2 regions of the Citrobacter freundii ATCC 8090 genome follow, and region 1 is predicted to be linked to the other one. Evidence: predicted binding sites of a transcription regulator. Region 1 holds the regulator's gene; the other holds the start of a gene.
The links. The regulator Fur, encoded in region 1, represses iron uptake genes when iron is present. The targets are predictions, from matches to a motif close to ATAATAATGAGAACNACTATCAA.

Region 1 (10,991 bases):
AGGGACGCCCCTCAGCCACAGCGGAAATGCCCTATAATCCAATGGCTTCAGGCGGCAGTAATCTGGCAGCCAGCAACCCGGAACTGGATAAACAGCTGCAAAGCCGGATTGCCGCGCTGCGTGCCGCTAACCCGCAGGCAAATCCTGCCGTTCCGGTAGAGCTGGTAACAGCTTCCGCCAGCGGGCTGGATAACAACCTGACGCCAGCTGCGGTGGCCTGGCAAATCCCCCGCGTGGCGCAGGCTCGCAACCTCAGCGTTGAAGAGGTCACACGCCTGGTTGCACAATACACGCAAAAGCCGTTGGTCAGTTTTATCGGCCAACCGGTGGTGAACCTGGTGGAACTTAATTTAGCGCTGGATAAGCACTGAGAAAAAGGACATGCATAACGAACCCTTACGCCCCGACCCCGATCGCCTGCTGGAGCAAAGCACCGCTCCGCACCGGGGAAAACTAAAAATTTTCTTCGGCGCGTGTGCAGGCGTCGGTAAAACCTGGGCCATGCTGGCAGAGGCCCAGCGGCTGCGGGCGCAGGGATTAGATGTGCTGATTGGCGTGGTGGAAACCCACGGACGCAAAGAGACCGCCGCGCTGCTGGACGGTCTCAGCATCCTGCCGCTAAAGCGACAGGCGCGCCATGGTCGTCATATCAGCGAATTCGATCTCGACGCGGCGCTGGCCCGCCGCCCGGCACTCATTTTGATGGATGAACTGGCGCACAGTAATGCGCCAGGCTCACGCCACCCTAAACGCTGGCAAGATATTGAAGAGCTGCTGGAAGCCGGTATTGACGTTTTTACTACCGTCAACGTGCAGCATCTGGAAAGTCTCAATGATGTGGTCAGCGGCGTCACCGGCATTCAGGTTCGCGAAACCGTCCCCGATCCTTTTTTCGATGCCGCTGACGATGTGGTGCTGGTCGATCTTCCCCCCGACGATTTGCGCCAGCGCCTGAACGAAGGCAAGGTCTATATCGCCGGTCAGGCGGAAAGAGCCATCGAGCATTTCTTTCGCAAAGGTAACTTGATCGCGCTACGTGAGCTGGCCCTGCGCCGCACGGCCGATCGGGTTGACGATCAGATGCGTGCCTGGCGTGGACGTCCGGGAGAGGAGAAAGTCTGGCATACCCGCGACGCCATATTGCTGTGTATTGGACACAACACCGGCAGCGAAAAGCTCGTGCGTGCCGCCGCGCGTCTGGCAGCGCGCCTCGGCAGCGTATGGCATGCAGTGTATGTCGAAACGCCAGCGCTGCACCGACTGCCCGAAAAACAACGCCGCGCAATTTTAAGCGCCCTGCGATTAGCCCAGGAGCTGGGTGCAGAAACCGCCACCCTTTCCGATCCCGCTGAAGACAAAGCAGTAATCCGCTACGCCCGTGAGCATAATCTGGGAAAAATTGTCCTCGGACGTCCGACTACGCGACGCTGGTGGCGCAGTGATTCCTTTGCTGACAAACTGGCCCATCGCGCACCGGATCTCGACCTGATGATTGTTGCGCTCGACGAACCACCTTCGCGCCCTGTGCTGCAAACTGCAGATAGCCGCACCTTTAAGGATAAGTGGCGGGTTCAAATTCAGGGTTGCGTGGTTGCCGTCGCGCTGTGCGCCATCATTACGTTGATTGCCATGCAGTGGTTGATGGCCTTTGACGCCGCCAACCTGGTGATGATCTATTTATTGGGTGTGGTGGTTATCGCCCTCTTTTACGGACGCTGGCCGTCAGTGCTGGCAACCTTTATTAACGTTGCCAGCTTCGATCTCTTCTTTATTGCCCCACGCGGTACGCTGGCCGTTTCCGACGTCCAGTACCTGCTTACCTTTGCCGTGATGCTAACGGTAGGGTTGGTTATCGGTAATCTCACCGCTGGAGTGCGTTATCAGGCACGGGTAGCGCGTTATCGTGAACAGCGTACGCGTCATTTATATGAGATGTCGAAAGCGCTGGCCGTCGGACGGAGCCAGCAGGATATCGCCGCCACCAGCGAACAGTTTATTGCCTCAACGTTCCAGGCCCGCAGCCAGGTTTTACTGCCCGGTGAGAACGGTAAGCTGGCCCCTCTCACTCATCAACAGGGCATGACGCCGTGGGATGACGCCATTGCCCAATGGAGCTTTGATAAAGGGCAACCGGCCGGCGCAGGCACTGACACGTTACCGGGTGTGCCGTATCAAATTTTACCGTTAAAAAGCGCCGACAAAACGCATGGGTTGCTGGTTGTGGAACCAGGAAATTTACGCCAGCTGATGATCCCCGAACAGCAGCGCCTGCTGGAAACTTTCACTTTACTGGTCGCCAGTGCGCTGGAACGCCTGACGCTCACCGCCAGCGAAGAGCAGGCCCGGTTTGCCAGCGAGCGTGAAAGCATTCGCAATGCCCTGCTCGCCGCCCTTTCCCACGATTTGCGCACGCCGCTGACGGTGTTGTTTGGTCAGGCAGAGATCTTAACGCTGGATCTGGCAAGCGAAGGATCGCCGCACGCGCGCCAGGCCAGCGAAATTCGCCAGCACGTCCTGAATACGACCCGACTGGTTAATAACCTACTGGATATGGCGCGAATTCAGTCTGGCGGCTTTAATCTTAAGAAAGAGTGGTTAACGCTGGAAGAGGTGGTCGGTAGTGCCCTGCAGATGCTGGAGCCAGGACTCTCTGCTCCTATTAATTTGTCGCTACCCGCGCCGTTGACGCTGATCCACGTCGATGGCCCGCTATTTGAACGGGTGCTGATTAACCTGCTGGAAAACGCTGTTAAATACGCAGGTCCAGCGGCGCAAATCGGTATTGATGCCAGCGTCGATGGCGAACATCTGCAACTGGACGTCTGGGATAATGGCCCTGGCATTCCATCGGGAATGGAGCAACGAGTTTTTGACAAGTTCTCCCGGGGAAACAAAGAGTCATCTGTACCAGGCGTTGGGCTGGGGCTGGCAATCTGCCAGGCCATTGTGGACGTGCACGGCGGTACAATTTCCGTCCACAATCGCGCACAGGGAGGAGCATGTTTCCGTGTTACACTGCCCCAGGAAATCCCCCCTGAACTTGAAGATTTTCATGAGGATATGTGACGAACGTACTGATTGTTGAAGATGAACAGGCTATCCGTCGCTTTCTGCGCACCGCGCTGGAAGCCGATGGTCTGCGTGTATATGAAGCGGAAACGCTGCAACGTGGTCTGCTGGAAGCCGCCACGCGAAAACCCGATCTCATCATTCTCGATCTCGGTCTGCCGGACGGTGACGGCATTGATTTTATTCGTGACCTGCGACAATGGAGCGCGATACCGGTAATTGTGCTTTCAGCCCGCAGCGAAGAAAGTGATAAAATTGCCGCCCTGGATGCCGGTGCCGATGACTATCTCAGTAAACCCTTTGGTATTGGCGAGCTACAGGCGCGATTGCGCGTGGCATTGCGTCGCCACGCCAGCGGCACGTCTCCCGAGCCGGTGGTGCATTTTTCCAACGTAAAAGTAGATATCGCCGCCCGGCTAGTACATCGTGGTGATGAAGAGATTCATTTGACGCCGATTGAGTTTCGCCTGTTAGCGGTACTGCTGAATAATGCCGGAAAGGTACTGACGCAGCGCCAGTTGCTCAATCAGGTTTGGGGACCAAACGCCGTCGAACACAGCCACTATCTGCGAATTTACATGGGACACCTGCGCCAGAAACTGGAACTGGACCCGGCACGTCCGCGTCATTTTCTGACCGAAACCGGGATTGGTTATCGGTTCATGCCATGACGTTAAGTTGAATATAAAAAGCCGGACCAGCGTATTTGCTGTCCGGCTTTTTCATTATTCATGCCGAATAGCGACGCTAGCGTCTTATCCGGCCTACGGTTTACGCGTTCTTCAGCACTTCGCTGACGATCTCAACCGCTTCTTTTTCGATCTGCTTGCGATGTTCTTCACCGAGGAAGCTTTCGCAGTAGATCTTGTAAGCGTCTTCCGTACCAGAAGGACGCGCGGCAAACCAGCCGTTGTCAGTCATCACTTTCAGACCGCCGATAGAAGCGCCGTTGCCCGGTGCAGCCGTCAGACGCGCGGTGATCGGGTCGCCCGCAAGCGTACTGGCGCTCACCATTTCCGGAGACAGCTTAGACAGCGCCGCTTTCTGCGCGGAGGTCGCGCTTGCCTGCAGGCGGTTGTAGCTCGGTGCGCCAAAGCGAGCAGCCAGTTCGTTGTAGTGCTCCTGCGGGTTCTTACCGGTCACTGCGGTAATTTCTGCCGCCAGCAGGCACATGATGATGCCGTCTTTGTCGGTTGACCACGGTGTACCGTCGAAACGCAGGAAAGATGCCCCCGCGCTCTCTTCCCCACCAAAGCCAAAACTGCCGTCAAACAGACCGTCAACAAACCATTTAAAGCCAACCGGCACTTCAACCAGTTTACGCCCTAAATCATTCACTACACGGTCAATCATCGCCGATGACACCAGCGTCTTACCGACGGCAACATCTTTGCCCCACTGCGGACGATGCTGGAACAGGTAGTTGATCGCCACCGCCAGATAGTGGTTCGGATTCATCAGCCCTGCCGGGGTGACGATACCGTGACGGTCGTAGTCTGGGTCATTGGCAAAGGCCAGATCGAACTTGTCGCGCAGCGCCAACAGCCCCGCCATCGCACACTCGGAGGAGCAGTCCATGCGGATTGCGCCATCTTTGTCGAGATGCATAAAGCGGAAAGTCTGATCAACGTGATCGTTAACGATAGTCAGGTTCAGGTTGTAGTGCTTAGCAATACGCTTCCAGTATTCGATACCGGAACCGCCCAGCGGATCGACACCCAGCGTCAGACCCGCTTTCTGGATCGCCGCCATGTCTACGATGTCAGCCAGTCCTTCAACAAACGGCTGAACCAGATCCTGCTCTTTCACATGACCAGATGCCAGCGCAGCGTCCAGCGACATACGCTTCACGCCTTGCAGACCGGCCGCCAGCAGCGCGTTGGCTCTGTCTTCCACCACTTTGGTGACATTAGTGTCTGCCGGACCACCATTTGGCGGGTTGTATTTAATGCCGCCATCTTCCGGCGGGTTGTGGGACGGCGTGATCACAATGCCGTCAGCCAGCGGGCCGCCTTTTTTGTTGTGGACCAGGATAGCGTTCGATACAGCAGGGGTTGGCGTAAAGCCGTTATTTTCCTGCACGATGACGTCAACGCCGTTCGCCGCCAGCACTTCCAGTACAGAGATAAAAGCCGGTTCAGACAGCGCGTGGGTATCCTTGCCCACATAGCACGGACCAGTAATCCCGTTTTTCGCACGTTCTTCAGCAATCGCCTGGGCGATAGCCAGAATATGCGGCTCGTTAAAACTATGACGACCTGCACTGCCGCGATGTCCGGACGTACCGAACTTAACAGCGTGCTCAGCGTTCCCTGCCGTTGGTTTCAGTACATAGTATTGTGCCGTCAGTTGGGCGACGTTAATCAAATCACTCTGTTGCGCAGGTTGACCTGCACGATTGTGGATTGCCATTGCCTGGTCCTTCTAATGCAAGGATTAAATTGTTCCGCAAACCTTTTCAATCAATTCCGCAGGGAATTGCATTGACTGCATGATGTGTTCAACCATGCTGCATTTACGGCCGGTATTGGTATTGGTGATCACCCAGTACGGCGTGCCTGGCACGTGCTTCGGTTTGGTTTGATTACCATTTTTCAGCAGCGTCTGTTCATCAGCTGCAAAATAAACACGCGTACGACCATGCAACGATTCCGTTGCTTCGGCGAACGCGTTTTGATCCAGTGAATAGAGTGTAGACAGCACCAGCATAAAGCGATTTACTGCTTTCTTCTGTTCCGCGTATTCGTCGGACAGCAGCAGTTCACGCATCGCGCGCACTTTATCTTTTACGGGGTTAACCGGCTTGGCTTCCACGACAGGTTGCACAGCGCGGACTTCTTTGACTATCGGAGTGACAGGCTGTGATGCGGCGGAAAATTTCAACATACGCCGTAAAATGTCGGATGCGCTCTCGCCAATATGCTTGGTGTGGCTGGCAATATAGCTATAGAGTTCATCATCAACTTCAATCGTTTTCATCTTAATCCAGTGCAGTGTTTAGCTGAATACAAGTTGTCGGGGTAAACACACGTAGTGTAAAGGCAAATCCCAACAGCGGATAGCGTCAAGCCTGGTGGCCAGCAAAACTCAGAGTAACCGTAGTTGTTGCAGCCATGTGGCAGAATGGTCAACATGATACCCTAACCCGTGAGTGTGAAAAAAAGAACTTTGCCATGAAATTGAATATCCGAGCGCAATCTGCGCAAAACCTGCACAATAATTCTCCCATCGTCCTGGTGCACGGCTTGTTTGGCAGCCTGGATAACCTGGGGATCCTGGCACGCGATCTAGTAGCCGACCACGACATCATCCAGGTCGATATGCGAAACCATGGCCTCTCCCCTCGTTCACCTGAGATGAATTATCCGGCCATGGCGCAAGATCTGCTGGATACGCTGGACGATCGGCAGATCGAAAAAGCGATCTTTATTGGCCACTCGATGGGCGGAAAAGCCGTCATGGCGCTGACTGCTCTGGCTCCGGAACGTGTCGAACGGCTGGTCGCCATCGACATTGCTCCCGTTGACTACCATGTTCGCCGCCACGATGAGATTTTTGCGGCAATCAATGCCGTAACCGATGCACAAGCGTCCTCACGCCAGCAGGCGGCAAGCGTCATGCGCCAGCACCTGCAGGAGGAAGGTGTTATCCAGTTTCTGCTGAAATCCTTTGTTGACGGCGAGTGGCGCTTTAACGTTCCCGTATTGTGGGATCAATATCCGCATATCGTCGGTTGGGAAACCATTCCTGCGTGGGAGCACCCGGCGCTGTTTATCCCAGGCGGCAACTCACCGTATGTTACCGAAGCGTATCGCGAACAACTGCTGGCGCAATTCCCACAAGCTCGTGCGCACGTTATAGCAGGCGCCGGGCATTGGGTGCATGCCGAAAAACCGGAGGCGGTGCTGCGCGCCATCCGTCGTTATCTGAGCGAGCAGGCTAACTGATTAAAAACTCAGCGTCTGCGCGCGATTACGCGCGCGGGCGTTGGCGTGTCTCCCCTGCTGATGTATTATGGCGCGCTATCCATCCGGGCAGACGCCTGGCTGATTGTTTCCCCGAAGTCACCAAGATCATGGCCAAAGAACAAACGGACCGTACGACATTAGATCTGTTCGCGCAGGAGCGTCGCCCGGGACGACCCAAAACTAATCCGCTCTCGCGTGATGAACAGTTACGTATTAATAAACGTAATCAGCTTAAGCGTGACAAAGTTCGCGGGCTTAAGCGTGTCGAACTGAAACTGAACGCTGATGCCGTTGACGCTCTGAACGAGCTGGCTGAGGCACGCAACATGAGTCGCAGTGAACTCATCGAAGAGATGCTGATGAACCAACTCAGCGCATTGCGCGGTCAGGCATAGTCTGAATTTCTGCTCTAAATCATAAATCGTGTAGCACAGAGTGCAGTCCTGCGTGTTTGCTGTTTCCGCATGCCTGACTGTTCTGCTATGATTGCCCTTATCCGTGGGCAATGCGCCACCACCATTTCAATAAGTTTCAAGAGGTTATTTTACTCATGGCAATCACTGGCATCTTTTTCGGCAGCGACACCGGTAATACCGAAAACATCGCAAAAATGATTCAAAAACAGCTTGGTAAAGACGTTGCCGATGTTCATGACATTGCAAAAAGCAGCAAAGAAGACCTCGAAGGGTATGACATTCTGCTGCTCGGCATCCCAACCTGGTACTACGGTGAAGCGCAGTGCGACTGGGACGACTTCTTCCCTACCCTCGAAGACATTGATTTTAACGGCAAACTGGTTGCATTGTTCGGCTGTGGCGACCAGGAAGATTACGCAGAATATTTCTGCGATGCGTTAGGGACCATTCGCGACATCATCGAACCGCGCGGCGCAACCATCGTTGGTCACTGGCCAACGGCGGGTTATCACTTTGAAGCGTCCAAAGGTCTGGCTGACGACGACCATTTTGTCGGTCTGGCTATCGATGAAGATCGCCAACCTGAACTGACCGCAGAACGCGTAGAAAAATGGGTTAAGCAGATCTCTGAAGAGCTGCACCTCGACGAAATCATTAATGCCTGATTTCGTGTGGCGCAGATTTCCATCTGCGCCGCATCAATAGATAAAACCAATCAAAATAATTGCTACAAATTTGTAACTTTTTCGTCTGACCCTGTACAATGGCTGGATGCCAATCGGGTGTTGCACAGTGTGTTTGTCGGCGATACCACGTTTTGATTAACAATATATGCCAGAGACTTGCAGTTTTCATTTAGCCATGGCAGTTCTATAATGAATCGCATTATCTCAAGTGCAATTTCTGTCACTTCTGTTAATGAAGTGAATCGTTTAGCTACAGGACAGATTCCGCATGACTGACAACAATACCGCATTAAAGAAGGCTGGCCTGAAAGTAACGCTTCCTCGTTTAAAAATTCTGGAAGTTCTTCAGGAACCGGATAACCATCACGTCAGTGCGGAAGACTTATACAAACGCCTGATCGATATGGGTGAAGAAATTGGTCTGGCGACCGTGTATCGCGTGCTGAACCAGTTTGATGATGCCGGTATCGTGACCCGCCATAATTTTGAAGGTGGTAAATCCGTCTTCGAATTGACTCAACAGCATCATCACGATCACCTCATCTGCCTTGACTGCGGCAAAGTGGTCGAGTTCAGCGATGATTCCATCGAAGCCCGCCAACGTGAGATTGCGGCTAAACATGGCATTCGCTTAACTAACCATAGCCTCTATCTTTACGGTCACTGTGCCGAAGGCGATTGCCGCGAAGATGAGCACGCCCACGACGGCAAATAATGTAATGCTTTCTGAAAAGCCAACCATCCGGTTGGCTTTTTTTATGGGCGTTACCTGCCCTTTTCCCCTTCCCTCCGCTCCTGTGTTGCTTTAATGTAAAAATCAATTGCCCCTTCCGGAGAGTCGAAATGGAACTTCGCCAGCTACGCTATTTTGTGCGCATTGTAGAAACCGGCAGCATGGGTAGCGCGGCGCTCGATCTCAATATCGGGGTTTCGGCACTCAGCCAGCAAATGTCGCGTCTGGAAAACGAACTCGCTATTCGCCTGCTGCAGCGCACTTCGCGAGGCGTGACACCCACCAGCGCCGGACTGGCTTTTTACTCCCAGGCGCAGCTGGCGCTCCGTCACGCAGACGATGCAATCCTCGCCGCGCGTGAATCCCGGCTTTCCGGGCACGTCAGCGTCGGCATGGCTCCCAGTACCGCTTCAGTTCTCGGTATGCCTTTTATTCACGCCATGCGGGAAAGCTATAGCGATGTTCGCCTGCATGTGGTGGAAAGTCTCTCTGGTAATCTGGAACGGATGATTAATACCCGCCAGATTGATCTGGCTGTGGTGTTTCAAAAAGAAAAGATCCTGCGCTGGAGTGCCAGACCGATTCTCGAAGAACGGCTGTTTTTGATTGGGACCCATGCCCTACTGGCTGATATTACCGATGACAATATTGCCCCAGCCCAGTTGGCGAGTATTCCATTGATAATGCCCAGCCCAGGCCACGGTCTGCGCGGCAGGCTGGAAGCAATTTGTCAGGAACACTCGCTGAACATTGAGATCGCTACAGAAATTGATGGTCTGGCGCTGCTGATGCGCGCCGTGCGCAGTGGCATTGGCGCCACTCTTCAACCCGGAGCGGCGATTTCCCATCTCGATAAAGAGACGCTAAGAGTGATCGGCGTCCATAATCCGATACTTAGCCGCCCCAACTTTCTGGTGAGCCTCTCTGACGATGAGCTCACCCCGGCGGGCCTCGCAGCCCGCGTGGTGCTGACGAAAGTGATGCATCAACTGGTGGAAGCAGGACGCTGGCCAGGCGCCATCCTTTACAATAACTAAAGCCCTCTTTAGCACTACGTCATAGCGCCCGCACAAGCCGTTCGCATACATTTTAATTACAAATTTAACAATTAGTTAAATGGTAATGGAGTATACGATGGTTGATGTTCTGGTGATTGGCGGTGGCAATGCTGCCTTATGCGCTGCCCTTACCGCCCGGGAGCAAGGCGCTTCCGTTTTACTACTCGAAGCGGCTCCCCGGGAATGGCGTGGGGGAAATTCCCAACACACGCGTAACCTGCGCTGTATGCATGATGCACCGCAGGATGTGCTGGTGGAAAGCTATCCGGAAGAGGAGTATTGGCAAGATCTGCAGCGCGTCACGGAAGGAAATACCAACGAAGCCCTGGCACGTCTGGTGATCCGCACCTCTTCACAATGCCGCGACTGGATGCGCCAGCACGGCGTCAATTTTCAACCTCCTCTCTCTGGCGCTTTACACGTGGCGCGAACCAACGCCTTTTTTATGGGCGGTGGCAAGGCCCTGGTGAATGCCTATTATCGCAGCGCAGAAAAACTGGGAGTGCAGATCCGCTATAACACCCCTGTTCAGGCGCTTGAACTGCGTAATGGCGAGTTCGTGGCGGCGCTGGCAGGTGAAGAGCGCATTACAGCGAAATCCTGCGTGCTTGCCGCTGGCGGGTTTGAGTCAAACCGCGAATGGCTGCGAGAAGCGTGGGGAGAGAACGAGCGCGGCGAATGGCCTGCAGATAACTTTCTGATTCGCGGCACGCGCTTTAACCAGGGCGTACTGCTCAAATTTATGATCGATGCCGGAGCCGACATCATCGGCGAACCCTCCCAGTCACACTGCGTAGCCATTGACGCCAGAGCGCCATTATATGACGGCGGGATTTGTACCCGCGTGGACTGTGTTTCGCTCGGCATAGTCGTCAACCGTGACGCTGAGCGTTTTTATGATGAAGGCGAAGATTTCTGGCCCAAACGCTACGCCATTTGGGGACGACTGGTCGCCCAACAGCCCGGGCAGATTGGCTACTCCATTATCGACAGTAAAGCCATCGGCCACTTCATGCCTCCGGTCTTTCCTGGCGCACAGGCCAATACGCTGGCGGAACTGG
Region 2 (10,991 bases), 2.3 Mb from region 1:
TCCAGACCTTTCAGCGCGTCCTGAACTTGTGCCAGGACACCTGTTTTTTTCACGCTGCCGCCGCCGTAAGTAACCAGTACGCGAGCGTCCTGAGGAATTTGATCGCGCAGCTCAGCAATCGCGCCTTTACCAAACAAAATACGTGTTGGGGTATGGAGATTAAAGTTGTTCATTGCTCGTTCCCTTTGGTGGGTAATAAAAGAGGGCAGGAGAGTGTCTGCCGGATGATGAACATTGTGGTCGCCCGCCGCGCTGCTCTCAATGCTCATTTCTGCCGATGTCTTGCCCATTTCTACAGACTGCTGGAGAAAACGGATAAATCTGCGCATTATGTCAGGGTCGAAAAACGATAATGAAATGGTGCCCCATGAACCGTGATGAGATCTGCCTTCTGCTGACAGATAAAATTAAGCATCTGAAAAACAATGAAAATAAACTTAGCGAACTGCTGCCAGATGTCCGCCTGCTACACGGTACGGAGCCGGCGGCGCGTACACCAGTCATGTATCAGCCAGGCATCATATTTCTCTTTTCGGGACATAAAATTGGTTACATTAATGAGCGCGTATTTCGCTATGACGCCAACGAATACCTGCTGCTAACCGTACCTTTACCCTTCGAATGTGAAACGTATGCGACGCCGGAGGTTCCTCTGGCCGGTATTTACCTGAATGTCGATATCCTGCAATTGCAGGAGCTGTTGATGGACATTGGGGAAGACGAGCTGTTCCAGCCCGCTATGGCTGCCAGTGGGATTAACTCTGCGACGCTCTCAGACGAAATTCTCTGTGCTGCTGAGCGCCTGCTGGATGTGATGGAGCGACCGCTGGATGCGCGTATTCTGGGGAAACAGATCATTCGCGAAATCCTCTACCATGTGCTGACCGGGCCGCGTGGTGGCGCGTTACTTGCGCTGGTAAGTCGCCAGACGCATTTCAGTTTGATAAGCCGGGTACTCAAGCGGATTGAAACCAAATACACCGAAAACCTCAATGTAGAACAGCTGGCGGCAGAGGCGAACATGAGCGTATCGGCGTTTCATCATAATTTTAAAGCGGTGACCAGTACCTCGCCGCTGCAATATCTGAAGAGCTATCGCCTGCATAAAGCACGGATGATGATGATCCACGATGGAATGAAGGCCAGTGCGGCTGCAATGCGCGTCGGCTATGAGAGCGCATCGCAATTCAGTCGGGAGTTCAAACGTTTCTTTGGCGTAACGCCGGGGGAAGATGCGGCAAGAATTCGTATGATGCAGGGGAGTTGATTTCTTGTCGGCTTTAAAGCTAGCTGTGCGCCATCAATGAAATGCCGGAGTGACTCCGGCATACGGCTAATACTCAGGCGCTACAGTATTTTTTTTTAATCACCACGAACAGCGTTCCCAACAGACCTGCGGTTAACAGGGCAATTGGCAGGATCATTAAAAAGGTCATCACCTGATCTTCATGACGTTTGACGAACGGGATCATACTCAGCGCATAGCCGAAACTGGTAACGACGGTGACCCACAGCAGTCCGCTCAGCCAGTTAAAAAACTGGAACCGACGGTTAGGAAGCCCTGAAATGCCCGCCATCGTTGGCAGCAAGGTACGGACGAACGCCAGGAAACGCCCGGCAAGCAGCGCCATCAACCCGTGTTGGTCAAACATGCAGGTAGCGCGTTGATGGTATTTTTCAGGTAATTGCGCCAGCCAGCCTTTCACCGTGCGCGTGTTGCCCAGCCAGCGTCCCTGAATGTAGCTCAGCCAGCAGCCCAGACTGGCTGCGGCAGTCAGAATAGCTATGGTAGGTAAAAAACTCATCACGTCCTGAGCGATCAGCGCTCCTGCCAGTAATAACAGGCTGTCTCCGGGTAAAAAGGAGGCGGGCAGAAGGCCATTTTCTAAAAACAGTGTGGCGAACATGACGAAGTACACCACGCTCACAACGTGCGGATCCGCCAGTGCGGCAAAATCGTGTTGCCAGAGCGCGGAGACAATATCTTGAATGACTACCATGGACTTTCCTGTGGAACAGCGTTTATATGTGGATTGTACTCCTGAATTGCCCGGGATGCCTTGATCCCGGACGCAACAATTGCAGACTTTTCCACCAGAAGTGTCTGCATATATGTCCATCTGTGGCAATTTTACTCGATTCGGGCAAATCCTGCGGCCAAATCGGCAATCAGATCGTCAACATTCTCTAAACCAATATGTAAACGGATGAGCGTTCCGCTGAAGTCAACCTCGCCTTGCGGACGGATTGCCGCAATGTGTTCCGGCTGGTTGGCGAGAATCAGCGACTCAAAACCGCCCCAGGAGTAGGCCATGCTGAACAGGCTGAAGTGATCCAGATACGCGGCCAGCTCCTCATTATTGAGTTTCTTATTCAATACAAAGGAGAACAGGCCGCTGCTGCCGGTGAAATCACGCTTCCAGAATTCATGCCCTTTACTACCGGGCAGTGCCGGGTGGTTCACACGGGCGACCTGCGGATGGCTGGCCAGCCACTCGGCGACCTTTAAGCTGCTTTCATGGTGCTGACGCAGGCGTACACTCAGCGTACGCAGCCCACGGCTGGTCATATAGGCGGTATCGGCGTCCAGCATTTGCCCCATCAGATACGCATTTTCGCGAAGTTGATCCCAGCAGCGGGCGTTAGATACCGCCGTTCCGACCATGCCGTCGGAATGGCCAATCAGATATTTGGTGCCTGCCTGAATAGAAATATCGATGCCAAAATCCAGCGCTTTGAACAGCACTCCGGCAGCCCAGGTGTTATCAATCATGATGATTGCGTCAGGTGCTACGCTTCTGACGGCGGCAACAATTGCCGGAACATCATGCACTTCCATGGTGACAGAGCCGGGCGACTCCAGAAATACGACTTTGGTGTTCGGCTGCATGTGCTTCACAATATCGGCGCCAATCAGCGGATCGAACCAGCCGGTGGACACGCCAAGCTTGCCGAGAATTTTGGTGCAGAAATCCTGACTGGGTTCATAGGCGGTATTGGTCATCAGCACATGATCGCCTTGCTCCACAAAAGCGAGGATGGTGTTGGCAACGGCAGCCGCACCGCAAGGGAACAAGGCGCAACCCGCGCCGCCTTCCAGTTCGCACATCGCTTCCTGCAGAGAGAAATGCGTCAGGGTTCCGCGACGTCCATAGAAAAGCGCACCGTTGGCACGGTTGTGTGTGGCCTGCTTTTTGGCCTCCACGGTGTCAAACACCAGCGAAGAAGCGCGCTGGATCACGCTATTTACCGAGCCCAGCGTGTATTTTTTACTGCGTCCTGCGTGAACGAGCTTGGTTTCAAGTTGCTTATCTGCCATGTTGTCTTACCTGTTTTTATACGTCTGGATGTCTAAACTACCATGAATCAAAGATGACGCATCCTGCAGAACGGTCATACAGTAGAAAATAATCTCAAAATGCTTCTGGTGACTTTTTTACTGCGTAAGCGCAAGGAAAAGAAACCAAAGGTGCGGCAATATGTAAATAGTAATGAGAACGACTATCAATTCGACGTCTTTTTGATATCATTACGCTCAGATTTTGTGATTTGCGTCCTGGAGATACAGAGTGGGTAATAATTTGATGCAGACGGATCTTTCCGTCTGGGGTATGTATCAGCACGCCGATATCGTGGTTAAGTGCGTGATGATTGGGCTGGTTTTGGCGTCAGTGGTCACCTGGGCTATCTTCTTTAGTAAGAGCCTTGAGTTCTTTACTCAGAAACGCCGCCTTAAGCGTGAACAGCAACTGCTGGCGGAAGCCCGCTCTTTAGATCAGGCAAGTGAGATTGCCGCAGGATTCGATGGCAAAAGCCTGGGCGCACAGTTGATTAACGAAGCGCAAAACGAGCTGGAACTGTCAGAAGGCAGTGACGATAACGAAGGCATTAAAGAGCGTACCGGCTTCCGTCTGGAGCGTCGTGTGGCGGCGGTAGGTCGTCATATGGGACGTGGTAACGGATACCTGGCCACCATCGGGGCTATCTCTCCATTCGTCGGTCTGTTCGGTACCGTATGGGGCATCATGAATAGCTTCATCGGGATTGCACAAACTCAAACGACCAACCTGGCCGTTGTTGCGCCGGGTATCGCAGAAGCGCTGTTAGCGACCGCAATTGGTCTGGTCGCAGCAATTCCAGCGGTTGTTATCTACAACATTTTCGCACGTCAGATTGGCAGCTATAAAGCGATGCTGGGTGACGTCGCGGCACAGGTGCTGTTACTGCAAAGTCGCGATCTGGACCTGAACGCAAGCGCATCCGCGCATCCGGTACGTGCAGCGCAGAAATTACGTGTAGGATAATGTTCCATGGCAATGAGCTTTAATGAAAACCTGGACGATAACGGTGAAATGCATGAAATCAACGTGACGCCGTTTATCGACGTTATGTTGGTTTTATTGATCATTTTTATGGTGGCCGCACCGTTGGCAACGGTGGATGTGAAAGTGAATCTTCCTGCCTCCACCAGCACGCCGCAGCCGCGTCCGGAAAAGCCGGTATACCTGTCTGTTAAAGCCGATAAAAGTATGTTTATTGGCAACAATCAGGTGACGGATGACACCATGATTAGCGAGTTAAATGCACTGACAGATGGGAAGAAAGACACCACCATTTTCTTCCGGGCAGATAAAACCGTTGATTATGAGACCATGATGAAGGTTATGGATACGCTGCATCAGGCGGGCTTCCTGAAGATTGGTCTGGTTGGCGAAGAGACTGTGAAAGCGAAGTAATCCTCCTCATTGCCGGGTAATGGTTGCCGCCTTACCCGGCGTGCATCTCCTGATTCAACTCTCTCGCATACCTGTTCTTATCTGTTCTCGTCTAACGCGACCGTGGTTATCCTGGTGGGTTCGTAGTTCCCTTCAGACAGCTTTCGTGTCAGGCGTAAGGTGGCCGTTTCCCGTGCGAGTATATGCTGGTAGGTGCTTTCCAGTCGGGCCATGATTTTGTCCCGCAGTTCTGGTTGCTGCTCCATAATGGCTTCGATCGCGGCACCGTAGATCTCTTCTTTAGCCTGTAGCGTGTAAATTTCACGCCGATTTTGCCATTTCATCCGCACCAGTGCAGCGGGAATAGAGACTATCTCCTGAGCAACGCTTTCCAGCGTCGCGTTTTTATTGGCAATCAACACGGCTAAATTTTGCTTTAAGACAAACTCATCGCTTTTATGGTTATCTAAAGCCAAATAAACATTGTTATCCTCAACATCTTTCATTTTATTTCTTTTCCAGAGAATAAAAAATAGGGTCGCTGGTTTCACGCGTAATTAAATTAAGCCAAATTTTGTTGCCCTGTTCATTTATGATGGCTGTTTTTTGAGTCAAAATTTTACTTAATTCTTGTGCGTTAATATCGCCTTCTGCTTGTAGTGAATTGAGCAGGCGAGAGAATGACTCAATTTTTGCTGCACGAAACAGACGCTCTTTTAAATGACGGTCGCACTCTTCAAATAGCATATTTCGTGACTGACCGGTAGCCGTTGAGCTAATCAAAATATCGGATTCGTAATCGCTTAATGTTCTCTTTCCCTGAGTCAAATTTTCACTATTATCTACGGGATTGGTATTGGTAGCGGGGCTGGATAAGTGAAAGTGCGAGGGAACAAGATGCTCGGGAAGCATGTTGAAATATCCTTTGATGCCAATGATATGTTGTTTTAAATAAACCAGGCCGCGTTGACAATAGCATGGCGTAATTTTAAAATCAAAAAAAATGGAGCCAGTATATGAACAGTATATTTTATTCTGTTATTACCCTGCTATTGCTGACCTGCGGGGTACTTTTGTTAATGCGCAGTGCAAATAAAAACCGACATGCCGAAAATGGGCACTCTGAAAACCAGCCGGAAATGCTGAGTAAAGAAGAAGGCGAGGACCATTTCTCGGTATTGATGAATTCGATTACGCCGGTCTGGTATTGGCGCGTTAATCACGAATATATCGATTTTATCCACTCCACGATCAAGCGGATGACAATGGTGGAGTTGAATGAGACACCTGGATTATTTGATGCGCAGCGGCGTTGTAGCGATCTCAACTCTGCGGTGTATAAATATTACGACAATATTAAAAAGCGCTGTTTGAGCGGTGAGAAGGTCCCGCATGCCGACCTGGACGTGCTCAACCTGCGTCAGTGTTTCAGGGAGTTCAGTCTGGAGGCTTATCCCGCGCTTGTCGCGCTGGTGTGGCCGGAGTATCAACGCCCGGAGATCAAAGCGGAAGAGGTGTGAGGGACTGGCTGGCCCGTATTACGTGCCGGGGAGGCTTACGCTGCCACCCGGCACGATGTTACATACGGCTATTTGTCAGATGAGGCCTGCCACAGGTTCAGCTTACCGTCCGCGACGTGCTTATCGATCTGCGCCAGTTCTTCGGTGCTGAACGTCAGATTCGCCAACGCCTGAACGTTTTCCTCCAGTTGCTCCGGTCGACTGGCGCCAATTAATACCGAAGTCACCCGGTTGTCTTTTAGCAGCCAGCTTAAGGCCATTTGTGCCATCGACTGTCCACGCTGTTGCGCCATCTCATTGAGCAACCGCAGGCTGTTAAGATTTTCTTCCGTCAGCATATTTTCCGTCAGCCCACGAACTTTTTTCCCTTCACGCTGCATGCGTGAACCTTCCGGAATGCCGTTGAGGTATTTCCCCGTCAGCAGTCCCTGAGCCAGTGGCGTAAAGGCGATGCAGCCCATGCCATTGGATTCCAGCGTATCCAGCAGGCCGCTGCTGTTTACCCAGCGGTTAAGCAGGTTGTAAGACGGTTGGTGGATCAGCAGGGGAATTTTCCATTCCCGCATCAGCTCGGCCATTTTCTGCGTACGCTCTGGCGAATAGGATGAGATGCCGACATACAGCGCTTTGCCGCTCTGTACGGCGTGGGCCAGGGCTGAGGCGGTCTCTTCCATTGGCGTATTTTCGTCGACGCGGTGCGAGTAGAAGATATCGACATAGTCGAGGCCCATGCGTTTCAGGCTCTGATCGAGGCTGGCGAGCAGGTATTTGCGCGAACCGCCAGAACCGTATGGCCCTGGCCACATGTCATAGCCTGCCTTGGTGGAGATAATCAGTTCATCGCGATAGTGTGCAAAATCCTCGCGCAGTAATCGGCCAAAATTCTCTTCTGCGCTGCCTGGTGGCGGCCCATAGTTATTGGCTAAATCAAAATGCGTGATGCCTAAATCAAATGCTTTACGCAACAGGGCTCGCTGTGAATCCAGCGCCTGAACGTGCCCAAAACTGTGCCATAAACCCAGCGATAGAGCGGGTAAGCGCAAACCGCTGCGCCCACAGTAGCGATAGAGCATCTGTTCGTAACGTTCAGGATTGGCAAACCAGGCCATGAGATCTCCTTAGTGCAGGTGAATTTCGAAACAACGTTTCTATTCTAGCGGGTTCACGGTGAATATCCCGTTCACCAGGTCACACTGAGATGAAAAACTGGGCAAAAACAGGTCACTGTGCTTTGCTTAAAAAAACATCAATCAGGAGTGCGACGATGCCGCGTTTGACTGCCAAAGATTTTCCGCAAGAACTGCTCGATTACTATGACTATTACGCTCATGGCAAAATAACGAAACGCGAGTTTCTCAATATGGCAGCGAAATATGCAGTGGGTGGCATGACGGCATTGGCCTTATTCAATTTATTGAAACCCAACTACGCTCTCGCAACGCAGGTAGAATTTACCGATCCCGATATTCTGGCGGAATATATTACCTATCCCTCGCCTGAAGGTCATGGTGACGTGCGGGGGTATTTGGTTAAACCAACGAAGGTGACGCGGAAAGTTCCGGCGGTGGTGGTAGTGCATGAGAATCGTGGGCTGAATCCGTATATTGAAGATGTGGCGCGACGGGTGGCGAAGGCGGGCTTTATGGCACTCGCGCCTGATGGGTTAAGTTCGGTAGGGGGATACCCAGGCAATGATGATAAAGGTCGGGAATTGCAGCAGCAGGTTGACCCCGTAAAGTTAATGAACGACTTTTTTGCCGCCATTGAATTTATGCAGCATTATTCAGGGACGACGGGAAAGGTAGGTATCACCGGATTTTGCTATGGTGGTGGTGTGTCGAATGCCGCAGCTGTGGCTTTCCCTGAACTGGCCTGCGCGGTGCCTTTTTATGGGCGTCAGGTTCCTGCATCAGATGTCCCTAAAATAAGCGCGCCTTTATTACTGCACTATGCGCAATTAGATACCCGAATTAATGAGGGATGGCCTGCATATGAAGCGGCGCTAAAGGCGAATAAGAAAGTCTATGAAGCATATATCTACCCCGGTGTTAATCATGGCTTTCACAATGATTCTACCCCTCGTTATGATAAAGCTACCGCTGAATTAGCCTGGGAACGTACCCTTGCGTGGTTTGATAAATATTTGCGATAGAAAACAATAGATTATTTAATGCTTTTAATTAATTACCTGAATAATAATGCTACCTAATTTCATTAGCATTCATATTGATATAGGGTGGAGAGATAGTGGATGTACTTAAGAAAGTAAAAAAATAAAGAACGCATTATATCTTCTCTACTGCCTGCCGATAACAAGGATAAGTATCGCCTGATGGCGAATTCCTCATCAACGGCAAGGAAATTATTATGCGTTTGCTGAAAAACTTAACTATTCGTATTGTCATGTTGGCAATACTGGGACTTTTCTGCCTGCTCTGGTCGGGCGTGGGTTTATTCAGTCTTCATTCGTTATCAAAAATATCTGAAGGCAATGATATTGACCGCCATCTTGTCCATCAGATGACGGTTCTCAGTCAGGGTAACGATCAGTACTTTCGCTTCGTAACGCGCTTAAGTCGCGCCATGGATGTCAAAATGAGCGGCGGAACGCCTGATTTTGCGCCGGCGCAGCAGTCCCTGGAGAATATGAGTAAAAAACTCCAGGAGATGAAAACATTGTCTCCAGGCCCCATGGATCCGGAAGTTGCCGCGGCGGTACTGACGAAGTGGCAGGCGCTGCTGGACAATGGCGTGATCCCGCAAATGCAGTTGGCAAAGCAGGGCACGCTCACGGCCTTTGCGGAACATGCCAGTACCGTTACGCCAGCGTTGAGCCGTGAATTTGGCGCCAGTGCCGAGCGTTTTAACGCCACGGCAGGAGAGCGGCTTGATACCACCCGCGTGATGGTCGATGGCAAAACGTCTATCATCCGAACTTTAATTATTACTGCTGTTATCCTCGGTATTGCCCTACTGTTCTTTACCGACCGTTACCTCGTCGCCATGATGGTGAAACCTCTGGGACGCATCCGTCAGCAGTTCCAGCAGATTGCGCAGGGCGATCTCAGCCATCCCATTGAAGATTTTGGTCGTAACTGTGTGGGTCAACTGGTGCCGTTACTGTGCGCGATGCAGGACAGCCTGCGCGAAGCCGTCAGTACCATCCGTTCAGGTAGTGACAACATCTGGCGAGGGGCGACGGAAATTTCCACCGGTAATAACGATCTCTCCTCACGTACTGAAGAGCAGGCCGCGGCGCTGGAAGAGACCGCTGCCAGCATGGAGCAACTGACCGCAACGGTAAAACTGAACGCTGAAAATGCGCGTGAAGCCAGCCAGCTTGCCGATACGGCCACAGAAACGGCAGGTAAAGGGAGCACGCTGGTTTCAGAAGTGGTTGAGACGATGGATGGTATTGCCGCCAGCTCTAAACAGATCGCGGAAATCACGTCAGTTATTAATAGTATTGCTTTCCAGACCAATATTCTGGCGCTGAACGCCGCAGTTGAAGCTGCCAGGGCAGGCGAGCAGGGGCGCGGTTTTGCCGTCGTTGCCGGTGAAGTACGCAACCTTGCCAGTCGCAGCGCCGGAGCGGCGAAAGAGATTGAGACGCTAATTGGCGAGTCATCCCGTCGTGTCGACCAGGGGGCTCGTCTGGTTAAAGAAACGGGATTAACCATGGAGGCAATTCTGCGCGGCGCCACCGAAGTGACGGTCATCATGAAGCAAATTGCCTCAGCCTCGGAAGAACAGAATAAGGGCATCTCGCAGGTGAGCGTGGCGATCACGCAGATGGACAGCGTAACGCAACAGAACGCTGCATTGGTAGAGCAAGTCTCCGCCGCTGCCGTGGCGTTGGAAAGACAAACAGAGGAACTGCAACGCTCGGTGCAACAGTTCCGCCTCTCAGCGAATGATGTGCAATACGCCGCTGCTAATACTGCTTCCCCTTCAGCAGACAGCAAAACGTCTGCGGCAGCTAAAACGGATGAATGGGTGTCCTTTTAAGCTGGCATAAAAAGTTCGTGATACCTCTGGTCTTTGCTCAAAAAATCGCTATATAATTTATTATATAGCGATTGGAGGTTATGCATGGACAACCATTTTGGAAAAGGCCTGATGGCCGGATTAAACGCCTCAAGTGCGGACAGCGCACGCTCAGTGGCGAATTTTTGTGCGGATTATAAGCGTGGTTTTGTGTTGGGATTTTCACATCGCATGTTTGAAAAAACGGGCGATCGACAGCTTAGCGCGTGGGAAGCGGGCATCCTCACGCGTCGCTATGGACTGGATAAAGAGATGGTTATGGATTTCTTTAGAGAGAATCAATCCAGTACAACAATTCGTTTTTTCATGGCTGGCTATCGACTCGAAGCTTGATCCGAAAGGGGTATTATCTTGCTTTAATTAATTACACTATTGACCTACGCCTTCGTTTTGTTGCTCCGTCGAAGTATTATAATGCACATAACCATATAAAAAGTGTGGTAATGGCGCGCCGATCGCAATATGCAACATGCGAATGGTGCAAAATAAAAGCCAGGTCTTCGCAACGGAATAACTATAAAATGACTGGAGATAACTCTCTCATCAATTCGAGCGGCATTAATCGCCGTGATTTCATGAAGCTTTGTGCAGCACTGGCCGCTACCATGGGGCTCAGTAGCAAAGCCGCCGCAGAAATGGCCGAATCAGTTTCTCGTCCTCAGCGCCCACCGGTTATCTGGATTGGTGCCCAGGAGTGTACGGGTTGTAC

Region 2: the regulator Fur is predicted to act here: its motif matches at 3,486-3,508, upstream of exbB (tol-pal system-associated acyl-CoA thioesterase).

Annotation. Positions count from the first base shown of each region.
Region 1 covers NZ_CP049015.1:1,536,070-1,547,060, reverse strand. The annotation lists gene kdpC (potassium-transporting ATPase subunit KdpC) at 1-371, shown strand, start outside; gene kdpD (two-component system sensor histidine kinase KdpD) at 382-3,066, shown strand; gene kdpE (two-component system response regulator KdpE) at 3,063-3,740, shown strand; gene pgm (phosphoglucomutase (alpha-D-glucose-1,6-bisphosphate-dependent)) at 3,841-5,481, opposite strand; gene seqA (replication initiation negative regulator SeqA) at 5,506-6,048, opposite strand; gene ybfF (esterase) at 6,243-7,016, shown strand; gene ybfE (LexA regulated protein) at 7,145-7,432, shown strand; gene fldA (flavodoxin FldA) at 7,588-8,118, shown strand; gene G4551_RS07340 (ryhB-regulated fur leader peptide) at 8,329-8,415, shown strand; gene fur (ferric iron uptake transcriptional regulator) at 8,408-8,854, shown strand; gene tcuR (tricarballylate utilization LysR family transcriptional regulator TcuR) at 8,983-9,909, shown strand; gene tcuA (FAD-dependent tricarballylate dehydrogenase TcuA) at 10,007-10,991, shown strand, end outside.
Region 2 covers NZ_CP049015.1:4,149,022-4,160,012, reverse strand. The annotation lists gene yqhD (alcohol dehydrogenase) at 1-173, opposite strand, end outside; gene G4551_RS19965 (AraC family transcriptional regulator) at 368-1,267, shown strand; gene yghB (DedA family general envelope maintenance protein YghB) at 1,341-2,000, opposite strand; gene metC (cystathionine beta-lyase) at 2,132-3,319, opposite strand; gene exbB (tol-pal system-associated acyl-CoA thioesterase) at 3,570-4,304, shown strand; gene exbD (TonB system transport protein ExbD) at 4,311-4,736, shown strand; gene G4551_RS19940 (hypothetical protein) at 4,814-5,221, opposite strand; gene G4551_RS19935 (hypothetical protein) at 5,223-5,627, opposite strand; gene G4551_RS19930 (ESA_00282 family adhesion-associated protein) at 5,732-6,235, shown strand; gene G4551_RS19925 (aldo/keto reductase) at 6,304-7,344, opposite strand; gene yghX (YghX family hydrolase) at 7,500-8,387, shown strand; gene G4551_RS19915 (methyl-accepting chemotaxis protein) at 8,603-10,243, shown strand; gene G4551_RS19910 (DUF2623 family protein) at 10,328-10,615, shown strand; gene hybO (hydrogenase 2 small subunit) at 10,804-10,991, shown strand, end outside.